2 regions of the Streptantibioticus cattleyicolor NRRL 8057 genome follow, and region 2 is predicted to be linked to the other one. Evidence: riboswitches for the same ligand, from Rfam matches in the RefSeq annotation. Region 2 holds a riboswitch; the other holds the start of a gene.
What was found. A riboswitch is a leader RNA that binds a small molecule or an ion and turns the genes downstream of it on or off. The one in region 2 is predicted to bind S-adenosylmethionine.
Positions count from the first base shown of each region.

Region 1: another riboswitch for S-adenosylmethionine. It lies ahead of SCATT_RS05890 (aminotransferase class V-fold PLP-dependent enzyme); the one in region 2 lies ahead of thrC (threonine synthase).

Region 1 is NC_017586.1:1,385,360-1,394,931, forward strand. Features, by position in the region: gene SCATT_RS05885 (Lrp/AsnC family transcriptional regulator) at 1-221, shown strand, start outside; gene SCATT_RS05890 (aminotransferase class V-fold PLP-dependent enzyme) at 242-1,603, opposite strand; SAM riboswitch class IV at 1,865-1,981, opposite strand; gene trpD (anthranilate phosphoribosyltransferase) at 2,066-3,130, opposite strand; gene qcrB (cytochrome bc1 complex cytochrome b subunit) at 3,260-4,897, opposite strand; gene qcrA (cytochrome bc1 complex Rieske iron-sulfur subunit) at 4,894-5,964, opposite strand; gene qcrC (cytochrome bc1 complex diheme cytochrome c subunit) at 5,961-6,767, opposite strand; gene ctaE (aa3-type cytochrome oxidase subunit III) at 6,838-7,458, opposite strand; gene SCATT_RS05920 (hypothetical protein) at 7,732-8,160, shown strand; gene SCATT_RS05925 (L,D-transpeptidase) at 8,180-9,451, opposite strand.
Region 2 is NC_017586.1:2,582,316-2,591,887, reverse strand. Features, by position in the region: gene otsB (trehalose-phosphatase) at 50-910, shown strand; gene SCATT_RS11445 (alpha,alpha-trehalose-phosphate synthase (UDP-forming)) at 917-2,368, opposite strand; gene SCATT_RS11440 (glucosyl-3-phosphoglycerate synthase) at 2,500-3,468, opposite strand; SAM riboswitch class I at 3,682-3,844, shown strand; gene thrC (threonine synthase) at 3,861-5,141, shown strand; gene SCATT_RS11430 (MoaD/ThiS family protein) at 5,138-5,416, shown strand; gene SCATT_RS11425 (cold-shock protein) at 6,074-6,277, shown strand; gene groL (chaperonin GroEL) at 6,608-8,242, shown strand; gene murQ (N-acetylmuramic acid 6-phosphate etherase) at 8,328-9,293, opposite strand; gene SCATT_RS11410 (MurR/RpiR family transcriptional regulator) at 9,329-9,572, opposite strand, start outside.

The sequences.
Region 1 (9,572 bases), 1.2 Mb from region 2:
CGATCGCCGCGCTCGACGGGGTCAGCGAGGTGTACTCGGTCACCGGCACCTACGACCTCGTCGCCATGGTCCGGGTGGCCCGGCACGACGACCTCGCGGACGCCATCCCGGGCCGCATCAGCAAGATCCCCGGTGTCCAGGCCACCGACACCCACGTCGCCTTCCGCACGTACTCCCAGCACGACCTGGAGGCCGCCTTCTCCATCGGCCTGGACAGCTAGCTCCCGTCGGGGCCCGGGCGTCATCCGGCCGCGACGCAGCGGCCGTCCTCCGTGCGGTACTCCCACTTCGCCCCGTCCCGCACCAGCTCCGCCACCGCGCCCAGGAAGCGCTCCACGTGCTCGTCCGGGGTGCCGGCGCCGAAGCTGACGCGGACGGCGTTGAGCGGGCGTTCGCCGGGGACGGTGTCGGGGGCGCCGCACTCGGCGGGCTCGTCGGGGGCGCCGCCGAGCAGGGTGCGCACCAGGGGGTGGGCGCAGAAGAGCCCGTCGCGCACCCCGATGCCGTACTCCGCGGAGAGCGCGGCGGCCAGGTGGGAGCTGTTCCACCCCTCGACGACGAAGGAGATCACGCCCACCCGGGCGCTGCCGGGGCCGAACAGCGAGAGCACCGTGACCCCCTCGACGGCGGCCAGCCCGGTCAGCACCCGGTCGACCAGTTGCTGTTCCCGGGCGACCAGGGCGTCGAAACCGGCCTCGGTGAGCGCGCGGCAGGCGGAGGCGATGGCGTAGGCGCCGATGACGTTGGGCGAGCCGGCCTCGTGGCGGGCGGCGTCGGTGTGCCACTCCACGTCGATGCCGCCGTCCGCGCGCCGGGCCACGGTACGGCTGGCGCCGCCGCCGGCCAGGTACGGTTCGGCCGCGGACAGCCAGTCCGGGCGGCCGGCCAGCACTCCGGAGCCGAACGGCGCGTAGAGCTTGTGGCCGGAGAAGGCCACGTAGTCGACGTCGAGGGCGGTGATGTCGACCGGGTGGTGCGGGGCGAGCTGGGCGGCGTCGAGCACGATCCGGGCGCCGTGCGCGTGCGCGGCGGCGGCCAGTTGGCGTACCGGCCACAGCTCGCCGGTGACGTTGGAGGCGCCGGTGACGCAGACCAGCGCGTCGCCGTGCGGGTCCCGGGCGGCCAGCGCGCGCTCAAGGGTGGCCACCGCCTCACCGGGTGAGCCGGGGGCGGCCAGGTAGGTGACGTCGTGGCCGCGCCACGGCAGCAGCGAGGCGTGGTGCTCGGTGACGAAGACGAACACCTGGGTGGTGACCGGGACGACGGCGGCCAGCAGGTTGAGCGAGTCGGTGGTGGACCGGGTGAAGACCACCTGGTCGTCGGGGCGGCAGCCGAGGAACTCCGCCACGGTGCGCCGGCTCTGCTCGAACAGGTCGGTGGAGAGCTGCGAGAGGTATCCGGCGCCCCGGTGCACGCTGCCGTAGTACGGGGCGTACCCGGCCACGTCGTCCCACACCCGCTGCAACGCCGGGGCGCTGGCGGCGTAGTCCAGCGCCGCGTAGGTCACCTCCCCGCCGGTGACCAACGGCACCCGGACGTCACGTCCGAGGACCGGCAGCGGCTGACAGGCTTCCCGAGTCACTGCGACATCGAGGACGGACATGGCGAACTCCCGGAAAAAGCAGGCGACATCACGGCGCGGCCGGTACAAGGGCGGCGCCCGGACACGCGGGTACGCCGACGCGGCGGCCGGACGGTACGTCCGTTCCGGCCCGGTGGGCACCACGCGGTGAAGGGAAAATGGGAAACGGCGGAAAACGGGCCGTCGACCCGGAAGGGCTGACCGGCCCTATCGCATTCGCTTGCTCAAGAAATACTCCCGCGACAACCAGGACCCCTGGCCGTCACCGTGTTCTACGGGAGGGGTCCGCGCTTGCCATAAGCCTCGCTGCTTACGGCCTGGTCATCACCCGGGGCACCCCGCCACGGACGGAGGGTTGCCGGACAGCGAGCCGGGGCCTTCGCGCTGTCACTCGTGACCTGTCGACGAGTATGCCATGTGATCGCCGAACGGCAAGGGCGGTGTCCGCAGTTCGGACACCGCCCCGCGTACCCGGCGGCCGGCTCAGGCGTTGGTGGCCGCCACCCAGCGCTCCAGCACCCGCAGCGCGGCGCCGGAGTCGACGGAGCGCGCGGCACGCGGCAGCTGGGCGGCGATCTGCTCGGCCAGCGGGGCGCCGGTCGGCTCCAACGCCACCAGCGCGGCGGCCGAGTTGAGCAGGACGGCGTCGCGGACCGGACCGCGTTCCCCGGCCAGCACGCGGCGGGCCACCTCGGCGTTGTGCGCCGCGTCGCCGCCCCGCAGCGCCTCCACCCCGACCAGCTCGATGCCGACGTCCCGGGGGTCGAAGGAGACCTGGTCCACCTTGCCGTCGCGGACCACCCACACCTGCGAGGTGGCGGTGGTGGTCAGCTCGTCCAGGCCGTCGTCGCCGCGGAAGACCAGGGCGGAGGAGCCCCGGTCGGCCAGCACCCCGGCCACGATCGGCGCCATCCGCGGGTCGGCCACCCCGGTGGCCTGGGCCCGTACCCGGGCCGGGTTGGTGAGCGGGCCGAGGAAGTTGAAGACCGTCCGGATGCCCAACTCGGCCCGAGCGCTGGCGACATGGCGCAGCGCCGGGTGGAACCGCACCGCGAAGCAGAAGGTGATCCCGGCCTCGGCCGCCACCTCGACGACCCGGCGCGGCGACAGTTCGAGGTTGACCCCGAGCCGTCCGAGCACGTCGGAGGCGCCGCTGGCCGAGGAGGCCGCCCGGCTGCCGTGCTTGACCACCTTGGCCCCGGTGCCGGCCACCACGATCGACGACATGGTGGAGATGTTGACCGTCCTGGCGCCGTCGCCGCCGGTGCCGACGATGTCCACCGAGGGGCCCGGCACCTCGATGAGGTTGGCGTGCTCGTACATGGCGCGGACCATGCCGGAGACCTCCTCGACGGTCTCCCCCTTGGCCCGCAGCGCCACCATGAACCCGGCGATCTGCGCGTCGGTCGCCGCGCCGCTCATGATCCGGTCCATCGCCCAGGCGGTGTCGTCCCCGGACAGGTCGCGCCCGGCCAGCAGGGCGCCCAGGACGCCCGGCCAGGTGGGGGCCGCCCCGCGGTCGCCTCCGACGGGGGTCAGCGCGTTCATGGGCCGCTCCTGGGTCTGCTACCGACTACTGGGGCACAGCGTATAGCGGCCCGGGCACGGCCGAGGGCCCCGTCCGGACTGTGGTGTCCGGGCCGGGGCCCTCGGTGTGGCGACGGTGTGGTTACGGGATCAGTGGTGGCCGTGGCCGCTCGTGATCTCCGCGTGTTCCTCCGCGGTGGGCTTGGGGATCTGGCCCTGCTCGCCGTAGTAGCCCTGGGAGAGCTTGGCGCGCAGCTTGGTCATGGCCCCGGCCTTGCGCTCGACGCCGTTCTCGTCGACCTCCGGGCCCACCTCGATCGGCTCGTACTGCTGGTGCGAGGTCAGGGTGTACATCGCGCCCTGGTCCAGCGGCTCGTGCACCTCGATGAACTCGCCGTGCGGCAGCCGCTTGATCACGCCGGTCTCGCGGCCGTGCAGCACCTTGTCGCGGTCCCGGCGCTGCAGGCCCAGGCAGAACCGCTTGGTGACGACGAAGGTGAGCACCGGGATCACGAAGAACCCGATCCGCACGAACCAGGTGATCGCGTTGATCGACAGGTGGAAGTGGGTGGCCGCGATGTCGTTGCCACCGCCGAGCAGCAGCACCATGTACCAGGCGACCCACGCCGCGCCGAAGGCGGTGCGCACCGGACGGTTGCGCGGCCGGTCCGCGAGGTGGTGCTCACGCTTGTCACCGGTGACCCACGCCTCGACGAACGGGTAGAAGGCGATCGCCATCAGCACCAGGCCGAAGAGGAGCAGCGGGATGAAGACACCCAGCTGGAGCGTGTGACCCCAGAAGTTGATCTCCCAGCTCGGCATGGCCCGGATGAGACCTTCGGCCATACCCATGTACCAGTCCGGCTGCGCACCGGTGGACACCTGGTCCGGACGGTACGGGCCGTACTCCCAGATCGGGTTGATCGAGGCGATCGCGGCGAGCGCGGCGATGACACCGAAGACCAGGAAGAAGAAGCCGCCGGCCTTGGCCATGTACACCGGCAGCAGCGGCATGCCGACGACGTTCTCGTTGGTCCGGCCGGGGCCGGGGAACTGGGTGTGCTTGTGGTAGAAGACCAGGATCAGGTGGGCCACCAGCAGGCCCGCCATGATGCCGGGCAGCAGCAGGATGTGGATCGTGTAGAAGCGCGCCACGAAGTCGTGCCCGGGGAACTCGCCCCCGTACAGGAACATCGACAGGTAGGTGCCGACGATCGGCACCGACAGGATCGCGCCCTCCATGAAGCGCACACCGGTACCCGACAGCAGGTCGTCCGGGAGCGAGTAGCCGGTGAAACCGGTGAACATGCCCAGGACGAACAGCAGGAAGCCGAAGAGCCAGTTGATCTCACGCGGCTTGCGGAAGGCGCCGGTGAAGAAGACGCGCATCATGTGCACGAACATCGAGGCGATGAAGACGATCGCCGACCAGTGGTGGATCTGCCGGATCAGCAGACCGCCGCGCACCTCGAAGCTGATGTGCATGGTGGAGGCGAAGGCGTCCGACATCCGGATGCCCTGCAACGGCGTGTACGGGCCGTTGTAGACCACCTCGGTCATGCTGGGGTGGAAGAACAGCGTCAGATACACACCCGTGAGGATGATGATCAGGAAGCTGTAGAGCGCGACCTCACCCAGCATGAAGGACCAGTGGTCCGGGAAGATCTTGCGCATGTTGGCCTTGGCGAGGCTGTAGATGCCCAGCCTGCCGTCGGCCCAGTCCGCGAGCCGCTCGCCGGCCGGGGCCTTGCCCCGCCGGGCGCCGGTCGCCTGGTGTGTGGTGCTCATCCGCGCTCCCAGAAGCTCGGGCCGACGGGCTCCGCGAAGTCACCGAGGGCTTCGAGGTAACCCTTGTCGTTGACGCTGATCCGAAGCTGCGGCAGGGCGTGACCGGCGGGTCCGAAGATGACCCGGCCGCCGTCGGAGAGGTCGAACGTCGACTGGTGGCAGGGGCAGAGCACGTGGTGCGTCTGCTGCTCGTACAGGCTGATCGGGCAACCGACGTGCGTGCAGATCTTGGAGAACGCCACGATGCCCTCGTGGCCCCAGTCGAGCTCGCGCTTGTCCTTGATGTCCTCCGGCTTGAGCCGGACGATCATCAGCGCCGCCTTGGCGATGACGTCCTGGAACTCCGGGTCGTCGTCGCTGAGGCCCTCCGGCTTGGCGAAGGTCAGCGAACCGATGGCGACGTCCTCGGGGCGCAGCGGCTGATTGGTGTTCTGGTTGATCAGCAGCATCCCCTTCTTCCACGCCGTGTGCCGGAGCTTGGTCTCCGGCAGCGGACCGAGGTCGCGGAGGAGGACCACGCCGGAGAGCGGCACCAGGGCCAGCGCGCCGAACATGGTGTTGCGGATCAGCTTGCGGCGGCCGAGCTGGCTCTCCTTGGCGCCCTGCGCGAAGTCGGCCATCACCTGCTGGCGGACCTCGGGGCTCGCCTCGATCGGGTGGCGCTCCTGCGGGACCTCGTGGTCCGACATCAGCGTCCGGGCCCAGTGCACGGCGCCGGCGCCGATGCAGAACAGCGCCACGCCGAGGGTCAGACCCAGGGCGAAGTTGAGCGCGCTGACGTGGCCGATCGGGAAGATGTAGACGATCTTGTGGATCGGCAGCGTCACGTACGAGGCGATGAAGCCGACCGTGGCCAGCATGGACAGCGTGAACAGGAACGCCACCACACGCTCGGACCGCCGGGCGGTGCGCTCGTCGATGTCCTGGCGACGCGGCTCGTGGGGCGGCAGGCCCGGGTCGGCGAACGGGTCGCCCACGGGCTGGACGGCGCCGTGGTGAGCGTCCGACCGCTCACCTGGCAGGTTTTCTTCTGACATGTCCTCGTTGGATCCGGGCTGGCTACTCATGACTTCCTGGCCTTCGTGGTCCGGGCGGCGACCCAGACGGCCACAGCGATCAGCGCACCGAGGCCGAAGATCCAGCCGAACAGACCCTCACTGACCGGGCCGAGGCCGCCGAGCTCCAGACCACCGGGGTTCTCGGACTTCTCGCTGTCGACCTTGTCGAGGTAGGCGACGATGTCCTTCTTGTCCTTCTGCGGCATCGTCGCGTCCGGGAACGCGGGCATGTTCTGCGGGCCGGTGAGCATGGCCTCGTAGATGTGCTTGGGGTCGACGCCTTCCAGGGTGGGGGCGAACTTGCCGTTGGAGAGCGCACCGCCCTTGCCGGAGGCGTTGTGGCACTGCGCGCAGTTGGTACGGAACAGGTCACCGCCGTTGGCGATGTCCGCGCCGTCCGGGCTGTACTGGTCCTTCGTCGGCGTGGCCGGACCCGGGCCCAGGGAGGCGATGTACGCGGCGAGCTGGTCGATCTCCGCCTGGTTGTAGATCGCCTTCTTGCGCGGCACCTGGGCGCCGGGCTGCTGGGCCGGCATGCGGCCGGTGCCGACCTGGAAGTCCACCGCGGCCGAACCGACGCCCACCAGGCTGGGGCCGGTGCTGGTGCCCTGCCCCGAGGTGCCGTGGCAGGTGGCGCAGCCGACGGTGTAGAGCTTCTTGCCCTGCTCGATGGCGAGGGACTGAGCGGAGTCGGCCTGCGCCTTCTCGGCCGGCGCGAACGCGGCGTACAGCCCCCCGGTGGCCGCGAGCGCGAAGAGTAGGACGACAAGCGCCGCCAGCGGATGGCGTCGTCGTGCGGAGAGCTTTTTCACGGATTACCCCGGTGTCAGGATCTTCTGCGTCGATGCTTCTGGTACAGGTCCGCCTGTCGCGGACCGATGACTACTTGATCAAGTAGATCGTGGCGAAGAGGCCGATCCAGACGACATCGACGAAGTGCCAGTAGTAGGACACGACGATGGCCGCCGTGGCCTGTTCGTGGGTGAACCTCTTGGCCGCGTACGTCCTGCCCAGGACGAACAGGAACGCGATCAGACCGCCCGTCACGTGCAACCCGTGGAAACCGGTGGTGAGGTAGAACACCGATCCCCAGGGGCTGGACTTCAGGGAGATTCCGTCGTCCCGGACCAGGTTGGTGTACTCGAAGACCTGACCGCCGATGAAGATCGCGCCCATGATGAACGTGATCGTGAACCAGCGACGGAGCTTCTTCACGTCACCGCGCTCCGCGGCGAAGACGCCGAGCTGGCAGGTGAGGGAGGAAAGCACCAGGATCGTGGTGTTCGCCGAGGAGAACGGCACGTCCAGGTGCTGGTTCTGACTGTGCCAGAAGGCCGTTCCGGTCACCGATCGCAGGGTGAAGTACATCGCGAAGAGGGCCGCGAAGAACATCAGCTCGGAACTGAGCCAGATGATGGTTCCGACGCTGACCAGGTTCGGCCGGTTGACCGACGGGTGCGCGTGCCCGGTTTCTACTGTCGTTGCTGTCGCCACGACCGACATTATGTCGGTCGCTTATCTCGCACTCACCCCGGGGGGTGCCGTTCGGAGTGTCAAGGGCTTCCGGGGTACCCGCGTGGCGTACCGCCGTCCTCACCCGAAGGGGGGATACGCGGCAGCCGCCGGCCGCCCATGCCCGCCCGGCAGCGCTCCTGACGGGTCGTCGGGCGCCGTTCCGGGGCGTGCCGCACCCTCCTCCGGCGGCCGGTGCCGGGGGTAGCATCACCGCCCAACGGTCTCCACCGCGCCGCGACCCTCAACGAGGAGGCTCCGCCCATGCAGCCGACCGCCACGGTGCTCGTCTACAGCGACGACGCGAACACCCGCGAGCAGGTACGCCTGGCGGTGGGACGCCGTCCGGCCCCCGACGTGCCGCCGGTCGAACTCCTGGAGTGCGCCACGCTTCCGGCGGTGCTCGCCGCGCTGGACGAGGGCGGCATCGACGCCTGCGTGCTGGACGGCGAGGCGGTCCCGGCCGGCGGGATGGGGGTGTGCCGGCAGATCAAGGACGAGATCTTCCAGTGCCCGCCGGTGGCGCTGCTCATCGGGCGCCCGCAGGACGCCTGGCTGGCCACCTGGAGCCGGGCCGACGCGGTGGTGACCCACCCGGTGGACCCGGTGGCGCTGGCCGGGGCGCTGGCCGGGCTGCTGCGCCGCCGCACCGGCGGCGGCCCCGCCGCCCGCCACTCCCCCGCCCGGGTCTGACCCCGGGCGGCGCCGCGGGTCAGGTACGGGGGGCGAGCCGGGCGGCGTCCCCGGGCTGCCGGGCGGTGCCGTCGTGGCCGCCGGGACGCCCCTTGGCGGCCAGCGCGCTGCCCCGGAGCCATTCGGACCAGGACAGGTTCCAGTCGCCGAAGCCGTTGCCGAACGGCTCCATCCCGCGCCCCTCGCTGCCCACCACCTCGACCACGTCGCCGGGGCGCACCTGGTCGTAGAACCAGTGGGCGTTGTCGGTGCTCATCCCGGTGCAGCCGTGGCTGACGTTGGCCGACCCCTGCGACCCGACCGACCAGGGCGCCGCGTGCACGTACTCGCCGCTCCAGGTCACCCGGGTGGCCCAGTGCACCGGCAGGTCGTAGGAGTCGTGGCTGCCGACGTCGATGCCGATGGTGCTGCTGCGCATCCGGACGAAGGGTTCCTTGCCGAGCACCACCTTGATGCCGTTGCGGGTGGCGAAGCCGGGCTTGCCGGTGGTCACCGGGACGGTACGCACCCGGTGGCCGTTGCGGGTGAGGGTGAGCTGGTGGGCGCCGGCGTCGGTGACGGCCACCACGCGGTCGCCGGTGCGCAGCGTCAGGGGCGCCGCGGGGCCGCCGTACAGGCCGCCCTCGACGCGGGTGCCCTGCAGGGTGCTGGTCACCTCGATACGGGCGTCGGCGGGCCAGAAGTCGCGCGGCCGGTAGTGCAGGGTGCGGCTGTCCACCCAGTGCCAGGCGCCGTTGACCGCGGGGTGGCTGGTGACGTGCAGGGCGCCCTCGACCACCGCGCGGGCGGCGGCGTCGCGCACCGGGCGGCTCAGTTCCGCGGTGACCGGCTGCCCCACCCCGTAGACCCCGGCGTCGGGGCCGAAGCGGACCCGGAGGTTGGCGTCGGCGGGCGCGGTGTCGAAGCCCACCGTCTGCCGGCCCGGCCGGCCGTCCTCGTCCTCGGTGCTCACCCGGACCGTGTAATGCGCCCCTGCGGCCAGCGGAGCGGTGCTGTGCCACTCCCGTCCGTCGGCGGCGAGTTCGCCCCGCAGATAGCGTCCTGTGGCGTCGGTGGCCGTGACGTCGGTGATCTTGTTGCCGTCTCCCCTGGCGGTGATCTTCAGCGGCTTGTCCGGGTCCACCCGACGGCTGCCGTCGGCCGTGCTGTAGGCGATCTGGCCGGTGGCGTCGTAGGGCTTGGCGGCCAGCGGGTCGTCCGACCCGTCACCGCAGGCGGCCAGCGTCGCCGCGAGCACCACGGCGCAGGAGACGCGGAGTATGGCCGGACGGCTTCGAGGTGTCTGACTCATGGTCACAACGTAAGAAGCCCCACCCGGGTGCGGCGCGTTACGTTGCGGCAATCGGGGGTCCCCGGGGTCGCCGGGTACGCCGCAGGGCCGGGTCCCCCGTGGGGTACCCGGCCCTGGTGGT
Region 2 (9,572 bases):
CCCGGCGGACCGCCGTACGCCACGCCCCGCCGCCCGATAGGGTCGTCCCATGGGCAGCCATTCCCTTCCCACCGCCACCACCCCCGCGGGCAAGGCCGGGTACGAGGCGCTGCTGGCCGAGCCGGAACGGGCCGTGGTGGCCCTCGACTTCGACGGCACGCTGGCCCCCATCGTGGCCGACCCCGAGCAGGCCCGCGCCCACCCGGGCGCCGTCCCCGCACTGGCCCGGCTCGCTCCACGGGTCGGCTCGGTCGTCGTGATCACCGGCCGTCCGGCCGGGGTCGCCGTACGCTACGGCGGCTTCGCCGGCGTCAAGGGGCTCGAACACCTCACCGTGCTCGGCCACTACGGCGCCGAACGCTGGGAGGCGGCCACCGGTGAGCTGCGCGCCCCCGCCGACGACCCCGGGGTCCTCGCGGTCCGCGCCGAACTCCCCGGTTTTCTCGACAACCTCGGCGCCTGGCGGCACACCTGGGTGGAGACCGCCCACATCGAGCACAAGGGCGGCCGGGCGGTCGCCGTCCACACCCGGCGCACCGACGACCCCGAAGCCGCCCTGGAGTCCCTGCGCGGCCCCCTCACCGAACTCGCCACCCGCCACGGCCTGATCGTCGAACCCGGCCGCATGGTGCTGGAACTGCGCCCGCCCGGCATGGACAAGGGCGTCGCCCTCGCCGACCACGTCCGCGCCGCCGACGCGAGCGCCGTCCTCTACGGCGGCGACGACCTCGGCGACCTCGCCGCCTTCGACGCCGTCGACCGGCTGCGTGCCGAAGGCGTCCCCGGCGTCCTGGTGTGCAGCGGCAGCTCCGAGGTCACCGCCCTGGCCGAACGCGCCGACCTGGTGGTCGACGGCCCGGCCGGCATGGTCCGCCTCCTCGAATCCCTCGCCGACGCGCTGGAGGGCTGACCCGGCTCAGCCGCCCAGCGCGGCGAGCTGGTCGAGGAACCAGCGGTGCGGCGGCAGGGCGGTGGCCGCGGCGGCCAGGCGCTTGCTGCGCTCCGCGCGTTCGTCGTCGGCCATGGAGAGCGCCTCGTGCAGCGCCTCGGCGGTGGCCTGGACGTCGTACGGGTTGACGGTGATCGCGTCCTCGGCGAGTTCTGCGTGGGCGCCGGCCTCCCGGGAGAGCACCAGGGCGCAGCCGTTCTCGGAGACCACCGGGACCTCCTTGGCCACCAGGTTCATCCCGTCGCGGATCGGGTTGACCAGGGCCACGTCGGCCAGCCGGTAGGCGGCGAGCGACCGCGCGAAGTCGTCCTTGACGTGCAGGATCAACGGCTGCCAGTCGTCCGTGGCGTACTCGGCGTTGATCTCGTCGGCCAGCTTCCGCACCGCCGCGGTGTACTCGCGGTAGACGGCCAGGTCGTGGCGGGACGGGTAGGCGAAGGCCACGTGCACCACCCGGCCGCGCCACTGCGGGCGGGTGGCCAGCAGCTCCCGGTAGGCCAGCAGCCCGCGCACGATGTTCTTCGACAGCTCGGTGCGGTCCACCCGCACCACGGTGCGCCGGTCCGGCCCGACCTGCCGCCGCAGCTCCGCCAGGCGTTCGTCCACGTCCGGACGGTGCGCCCGCTCGCGCAGGAAGTCGGCGTCCGCGCCGAGGCCGTGCACCCCGATCCGGGTGGTGCGCCCGTCGTGGGTGACGGTCAGCTCGTCCCCGTCGCGTGCCACCCGCGCGCCCAGCACCTGCTCGCAGCAGGCGGCGAACGCCTCGGCCCAGCGCCGGGTGAGGAAACCGGCCCGGTCGGCACCGAGGACGCCGCGCAGCACGTCGGCGGCGACGTCGTCGGGGAGCAGCCGGAAGTAGTCCGGCGGCGCCCACGGGGTGTGCGAGAAGTGGCCGATGCGCAGATCCGGCCGGAGCCGGCGCAGCAGGCTCGGGGCGAGCGTCAGGTGGTAGTCCTGCACCAGCACCACCGCGCCCTCGGCGGCCTCCTCGGCCAGCGCCTCGGCGAACGCCGCGTTGTACCGCTCGTACGACGCCCACTGCTCGCGGAACCCCCGGTCGAAGGCGGGCTCCAGCGGCGTCTGGTAGAGCAGGTGGTGGACGAACCACAGCACCGAGTTGGCGATGCCGTTGTAGGCGTCCCGGAACACCTCCGGGGCGATGTCGAGCATGCGCACCCGCTGTCCGCCGGTGTCGGCCGGGTCGAGGGCGCCGCCGGTGGCCGCCACCGCCGCCCGGTCGCCGTCGGACATCGCCGCGCACACCCACACCGCGTCCGCACCCGGCCCTATGGCGCTCAGCCCGGAGACCAGTCCGCCCCCGCCGCGCTTGTGGCGCAGCGAGCCGTCCTCGTCCCGTGTGTACGACACCGGCCCGCGGTTGGACGCGACCAGGATCCGTGCGGAATGCGTTGCGACCATGCCGCGAGCCTAGCCCCGCTCCGCGCCGGGTAAACGCCCACCGCCCGGCCCGGGCACGTCTTGCCGGGATCACCCCGGTGAGGTGAATCGGCCACCTCGCGGCGGGTACCCGGCGGTCGGTTCCGGCGCGCTCAGGCCGCCCTGCGCCGGAGGTATTCCGGCACCGTGATCATCGGCGGCCGTTCCTCCACGGGCACCTCGTGCACCCGTGGCTCGAAGCCGCCGTGCGGGGCGCGGTCGAACTGGGTCAGCACCGGACGCACCAGCGGTCCGCGGGCCAGCCGTACGTGGGCGGTGCGGTAGATGGTGGCCGCCATCCGGCCCAGCGCCGGCCCGTCCTGGTGGCGGTGGCGGCGGACGCCCACGTCCACCTGGGCCAGCGCGTCCAGCCCCACCAGTTCCAGGGCGTCCACCAGCATGCCCAGCTCCACCCCGTAGCCGACCGGGAACGGCAGCCGTTCCAGCAGCGACCGGCGGCCCGCGTACTCGCCGCCCAGCGGCTGGACGAACCCGGCCAGCCGCGGCCAGTGCAGGTTGAGCAGCGGCCGGGCGACCAGCTCGGTGACGCGTCCGCCGCCGTGCGCGACCACCGCCCCGCCGGTCTCCAGCGGACGGTCGTACATCGCCTTCACCAAAGCGATGCCGGGATCGGTCAGCAGCGGGCCGACGATCCCGTAGACGAAGCGCGCGTCGAAGTCGCGCAGGTCGGCGTCGACGAAGCAGACGATCTCCCCCCGGGTGACCAGCAGCGACCGCCACAGCACCTCGCCCTTGCCGGGCACCGCCGGGACCCTGGGCAGCACGTCGTCGCGGTGCACCACCCGGGCGCCGGCCGCGGCGGCCACCTCGGCGGTGGCGTCGGTGGAGCCGGAGTCCATCACCACCAACTCGTCGACCAGCGGCACCGCCTCGGTCATCAGCGCGCCGCGGATCTCCTCGACGATCGCGCCGACGGTGGCCTCCTCGTCGAGCGCGGGGAGCACCACGCTGACCGTCCCGGCCGGCCCGGCCGCCCGCTTCGCCGCGAGCAGCAGGTCGAGCGGCCGGTCGGCCGCGGTCCAGGACCGCTGTTCCAGCCAGCGCTCCACCTCTTCCAGCACCTGTGCGTCTCCCTGTGTCGCGTCCGCCGCGGACCGCGTGTCCGCGGCGAGTGGCCGAGGTCACAGCCATCTCGCGGTTCGGACGACTATCTCAACCGTCCTGGCCGTCGGATACAGTCTTGAACAACGCGGGCGACCACCGCATGCCGGGGTCGTCGCGCCAAAAAACGCACTGGTCCACGGCGGTTCGCCGTCCGGCCCGGCGCCATACAGAGCTCATCCAGAGGGACTGAGGGAACGGCCCGTTGACGTCCCGGCAACCCTCCCGCCGCTCTCGCCCGTCCGCCGCCTCCGCGGCGCGTACGACCAGCGAGGCCACGGTGGGGACGGTGCCAATTCCGGCCTGCGGCGAGAAGCGCCGTGGGGAAGATGAGGAGAGAGGGCCTCGCCACATGGCTGTTGAAACCGTCGCACCCGCCACCCGCTCGACCGACTTCGGCAACGCCGTAGCCTTGTCCTGCCGCGAGTGCGGCGAGCGCGTCCCGCTCGGACCGGTCTTCGCCTGCGCGGTCTGTTTCGGACCGCTGGAAGTGGCGTACGAGTTCCCCGCCGACCCCGAGGGGCTGCGGGCGCGCATCGAGGCCGGACCGCACAGCATCTGGCGCTACGCCCCGCTGCTGCCCGTCCCGGCCGACGTGGCCACCAAACCCAACCTGGACCCCGGCTTCACCAAGCTGGTCAAGGCCGACCGGCTCGCCCGCGAACTCGGCGTCACCGGCGGCCTGCACATCAAGGACGACTCCGGCAACCCCACCCACTCGTTCAAGGACCGGGTGGTCGCCATCGCCGTCGAGGCCGCCCGCAACTTCGGCCTCACCACGCTCTCCTGCTCCTCCACCGGCAACCTGGCCGGCGCCGTCGGGGCCGCCGCGGTGCGCGCGGGCTTCAAGTCCTGCGTCTTCATCCCGCACGACCTGGAGTCCGGCAAGGTCGTCATGGCCGCGGTCTACGGCGGCGACCTGGTCGGCATCGAGGGCACCTACGACGACGTCAACCGCTTCTGCAGCGAGCTGATCGGCGACCCGATCGGCGAGGGCTGGGGCTTCACCAACGTCAACCTGCGCCCCTACTACGGCGAGGGCTCCAAGACGCTGGCGTACGAGATCTGCGAGCAGCTCGGCTGGCGGCTGCCGGACAACATCGTCATCCCCATCGCCTCCGGCTCCCAGCTCACCAAGATCGACAAGGGGCTCCAGGAGCTGATCAAGCTGGGCCTGGTCGAGGAGAAGCCCTACCGGATCTACGGCGCCCAGGCCGCCGGGTGCAACCCGGTGGCCGCCGCCTTCAAGGCCGGCCACGACGTGGTGCGGCCGGTCAAGCCGGACACCATCGCCAAGTCGCTGGCCATCGGCAACCCGGCGGACGGCCCCTACGTGCTCGACATCGCCCGGCGCACCGGCGGCGCGGTCGAGGAGGTCGACGACGAGCAGGTGGTCGACGCCATCAAGCTGCTCGCCCGCACCGAGGGCATCTTCGCCGAGACCGCCGGCGGCGTGACCATCGGCGTGCTCAAGAAGCTGATCGAGACCGGTCAGCTCGACCCGGCCGCCGAGACCGTCGCCATCAACACCGGCGACGGACTGAAGACCCTGGACGCGGTGGCCCCCACCACCGGTCCCACCGCGATCATCCGCCCCACCCTTGACTCGTTCCGAGAGGCTGGCCTCGCATGAGTGTGAATGTCCGCATCCCGACCATTCTCCGTACCTACACCGGCGGGCAGGCCGAGGTGACGGCCGAGGGCGGCACGCTCTCCGAGGTGATCGCCTCCCTGGAGCGCAACCACCCGGGGATCGCCGCCCGGGTCCTGGACGACGAGGGCAAGCTGCGCCGCTTCGTCAACGTCTACGTCAACGACGACGACGTCCGGTTCGCCGAGGGGCTGGCCACCGCCACCCCGGACGGCGCCGGCGTGTCGATCATCCCGGCGGTGGCCGGCGGCTGCTGACCACCCCGCTCTCCCCGGTTCCCGGCCGTGCACCGGCCACGGATCGGGGCCGGACGGCGAATAATTCCGGCCACTTGCGAATGCCCCGTTTGCCATTGCGGCAGGCGGGGCATGCGCATGCTCCCGGGCGCGGTAGAGTAACCGTCGAAGCGGTGGTAGATCGTTCAAGTGCATCGCTCCGGGGTGTCCAAACCCTGTTTCCGGTCATTCCCGGTGTTCCGCCGCGGAGGGCCGGGCGCCAGCGCAGTCAGCACCGCCGCACCACAAGAGCTACGCCTCCGAGTACGCCCGCAGTTGCTGGGCCGGATCGTGTCGCACGCCCTCCGTGGGGTACCGGCCGCCGGTCCGTGAAGAACACGACAAGTTGTGCTCGAAATCTGGGCGCCAATTGTCGTGTTGGTCGGCTATGCCCGGTCCGAGTTGCCCTGAATTCTTTATGTATTCCCGTAAAAGGGCGATCGGCTGTGTGCAGAATTCTCGTCCAATTGACCTGTTGCGCAGGGCGTCCGTGCAGATACATTCAGCCGCGGTCGACGCGTTCCGGCGCACGCCTCCTGGGTTTCCCCTGCCGCACGGCGGGCGGTTCCCGGGGGTGAGGTCTGACCCGGGTCCGCGAAGTGCGGTCCTGTGCAAGGGCCAGTAATAGGGGAGTTAGGGATGGCTCAGGGCACCGTCAAGTGGTTCAACGCGGAGAAGGGGTACGGCTTCATCGCGGTCGACGGTGGTGCGGACGTCTTCGTGCACTACAGCGCGATCCAGATGGACGGCTACCGCACCCTCGAGGAAGGCCAGCGGGTCGAGTTCGAGATCTCGCAGGGCCAGAAGGGGCCGCAGGCCGACATGGTCCGCGTCTCCGCCTAAGCGGCTGAGCCTCACGGCACCGGCCAGGCCGCGGCGGCACCGGCGGACCACCACACCGACGTAGCGAGGCGAAGGGTCCGCGCCCCACACCGGGGCGCGGACCCTTCGCCGTTCGCTTGCACTCGACTGGTCGGAGTGCTAATCATTGGCGTTAGCACTCTGACGTTGAGAGTGACAGAAGGACCGGGTCGGTGAGGTCCGTACGGCCGTCGGGAAGGAACCGGCGGACGGGCGGATCGTCCGTCGCGGGCGCCAGCGCGGTCCGGAGCAATCCGCCCCCGGGCACCACGGTGCACGGGGTACCCCCGACGTCCGGGAGGACCACTTCACATGGCCAAGATCATCGCGTTCGACGAGGAGGCGCGGCGCGGCCTTGAGCGCGGTATGAACCAGCTCGCCGACGCCGTAAAGGTGACCCTCGGCCCCAAGGGCCGCAACGTCGTCCTTGAGAAGAAGTGGGGCGCCCCCACGATCACCAACGATGGTGTCTCCATCGCCAAGGAGATCGAGCTCGAAGACCCCTACGAGAAGATCGGCGCCGAGCTGGTCAAGGAGGTCGCGAAGAAGACGGACGACGTCGCCGGTGACGGCACGACGACCGCGACCGTCCTGGCCCAGGCGCTGGTCCGCGAGGGTCTGCGCAACGTCGCCGCCGGCGCCAACCCGATGGCCCTCAAGCGTGGCATCGAGAAGGCCGTCGAGGCCGTCTCCGCCCAGCTGCTGGAGCAGGCCAAGGACGTGGAGACCAAGGAGCAGATCGCCTCCACCGCCTCCATCTCCGCCGCCGACACCCAGATCGGCGAGCTGATCGCCGAGGCCATGGACAAGGTCGGCAAGGAAGGCGTCATCACCGTCGAGGAGTCCAACACCTTCGGCCTGGAGCTCGAGCTCACCGAGGGTATGCGCTTCGACAAGGGCTACATCTCGGCGTACTTCGCCACCGACATGGAGCGGATGGAGGCCGTCCTCGAGGACCCCTACATCCTGATCGTCAACTCCAAGGTCTCCGCGGTGAAGGACCTCCTCCCGCTGCTGGAGAAGGTCATGCAGTCGGGCAAGCCGCTGCTGATCATCGCTGAGGACGTCGAGGGCGAGGCCCTGTCCACCCTGGTGGTCAACAAGATCCGCGGCACCTTCAAGTCCGTCGCCGTCAAGGCCCCGGGGTTCGGCGACCGCCGCAAGGCCATGCTCGGCGACATCGCCATCCTCACCGGTGGCACGGTCATCTCCGAGGAGGTCGGCCTCAAGCTGGAGAACGCCGGCCTGGACCTGCTCGGCCGCGCCCGCAAGGTCGTCATCACCAAGGACGAGACCACCATCGTCGACGGTGCCGGTGACAGCGACCAGGTCGCCGGCCGGGTCAACCAGATCCGCGCCGAGATCGAGCAGTCGGACTCCGACTACGACCGCGAGAAGCTCCAGGAGCGCCTCGCCAAGCTGGCCGGCGGCGTGGCCGTCATCAAGGCCGGTGCCGCCACCGAGGTGGAGCTCAAGGAGCGCAAGCACCGCATCGAGGACGCGGTGCGCAACGCCAAGGCCGCCGTCGAGGAGGGCATCGTCGCCGGTGGTGGCGTGGCCCTGCTCCAGGCGTCCAGCGTCTTCGAGAAGCTGGAGCTGGAGCTGGCCGGCGACGAGGCCACCGGTGCCGCGATCGTGAAGACCGCGCTGGAGGCCCCGCTCAAGCAGATCGCCGTCAACGCCGGCCTCGAGGGCGGCGTCGTCGCGGAGAAGGTGCGCAACCTGCCCACCGGCCACGGCCTCAACGCCGCCACCGGTGAGTACGTCGACCTGGTCGGCGAGGGCATCATCGACCCGGCCAAGGTGACCCGCTCGGCGCTGCAGAACGCCGCGTCCATCGCGGGCCTGTTCCTGACCACCGAGGCCGTCGTGGCCGACAAGCCGGAGAAGGCCGCCGCCGGTGCGGACGCCGCTGCCGCCGGCATGGGCGGTGGCATGGACTTCTGATCCGTCCCGGATCGAAGCCCTTCCGGTTCTGCCCGGACCGGTACCGAGGGCGGCACCCCGCAGGGGGTGCCGCCCTCGGGCGTTCTCACGCCCCGGGGTGCCGGCCGGGGGTGTCCTCGGCCGGGGCGGCCAGGAGCGCGTCCCGCAGCCGTCCGCCGGAGGCGGCCAGCAGGTGCCGGGCCTCCTGCGCCTGGACGCCGCCGAGGAGGACCAGGATGGCGTCCTTCACCTCGCCGCCGGTGGCCGTCAGCGCCGCCTCGATCTCCTCGTCCGGCGCGCCGGTGGCCAGCGCGACGATCCGCCGGGAGCGGGCGCGCAGCTTGTCGTTGGAGGCGCGCACGTCCACCATCAGGTTCCCGTAGGTCTTGCCCAGCCGGATCATGGTGATGGTCGAGACCATGTTGAGCACCAGTTTCTGCGCGGTGCCCGCCTTCAGCCGGGTGGAGCCGGTCAGCAGCTCGGGGCCGGTCACCACCTCGATGGCGTGCCGTGCGGCGGCGGCCAGCGGGGAGCCGGTGTTGCAGACCACCGCGACCGTCAACGCGCCGCGCCGCCCGGCGTGTTCGACCGCGCCGACCGCGTACGGGGTGCGGCCGGAGGCCGAGACGCCGACCACGCAGTCGGCCTCCCCGACCCCGATCGCGTCCAGGTCCTCGGCGGCCAGCCGCGCGCTGTCCTCGGCGCCCTCGACCGCCTCCGTCATGGCCCCCGGGCCGCCCGCGATCACCCCGACGACCTGCCCGGGGCAGGTGTTGAACGTCGGCGGGCACTCGCTGGCGTCCAGCACCCCGAGCCGTCCGGCGGTGCCCGCCCCCGCGTACACCAGCCGCCCGCCGGCCGCCATCCGCTCCGCGATGCCGTCGATCGCCTCGGCGATCCGCGGCAGTTGACCGGCGACCGCCGCCGGAACGGTGGCGTCCTCGGCGTTCATCAACCGCGCGAGCTCGACGGTGGGCAGCCGGTCGATCTCGGCCAGCTCGGGCCGGAACGCCTCCGTGGTGAGGCTCTCCAGCTGGCGGCGCAGCTGCTGGTAACGGGTGTCGGTGGGCATGCGGCCAGGCTTCCTCGGCGGTGGTGGTGGCGGGGTCAGGGGCGGGCGCCGCGCGCGGTGTGCCGGTGCGCGAGCGCCTCGTACGACGCGGAGAGCGCGGGCGCGGCCCGCTCGTAGGTACGCTGCGCGATCCCGATGAACAGGCAGTCCACCACGAGCAGTTGACTCGTCCGGCTGGCCATCGCGGCCGGCCGCAGCTCGCTCTCCCGGGATCTGGACGTGGTCAGCACGTGGTCGGCGTACCGCGCCACGGCGCCGTCCGGACGGCCGGTGATCGCC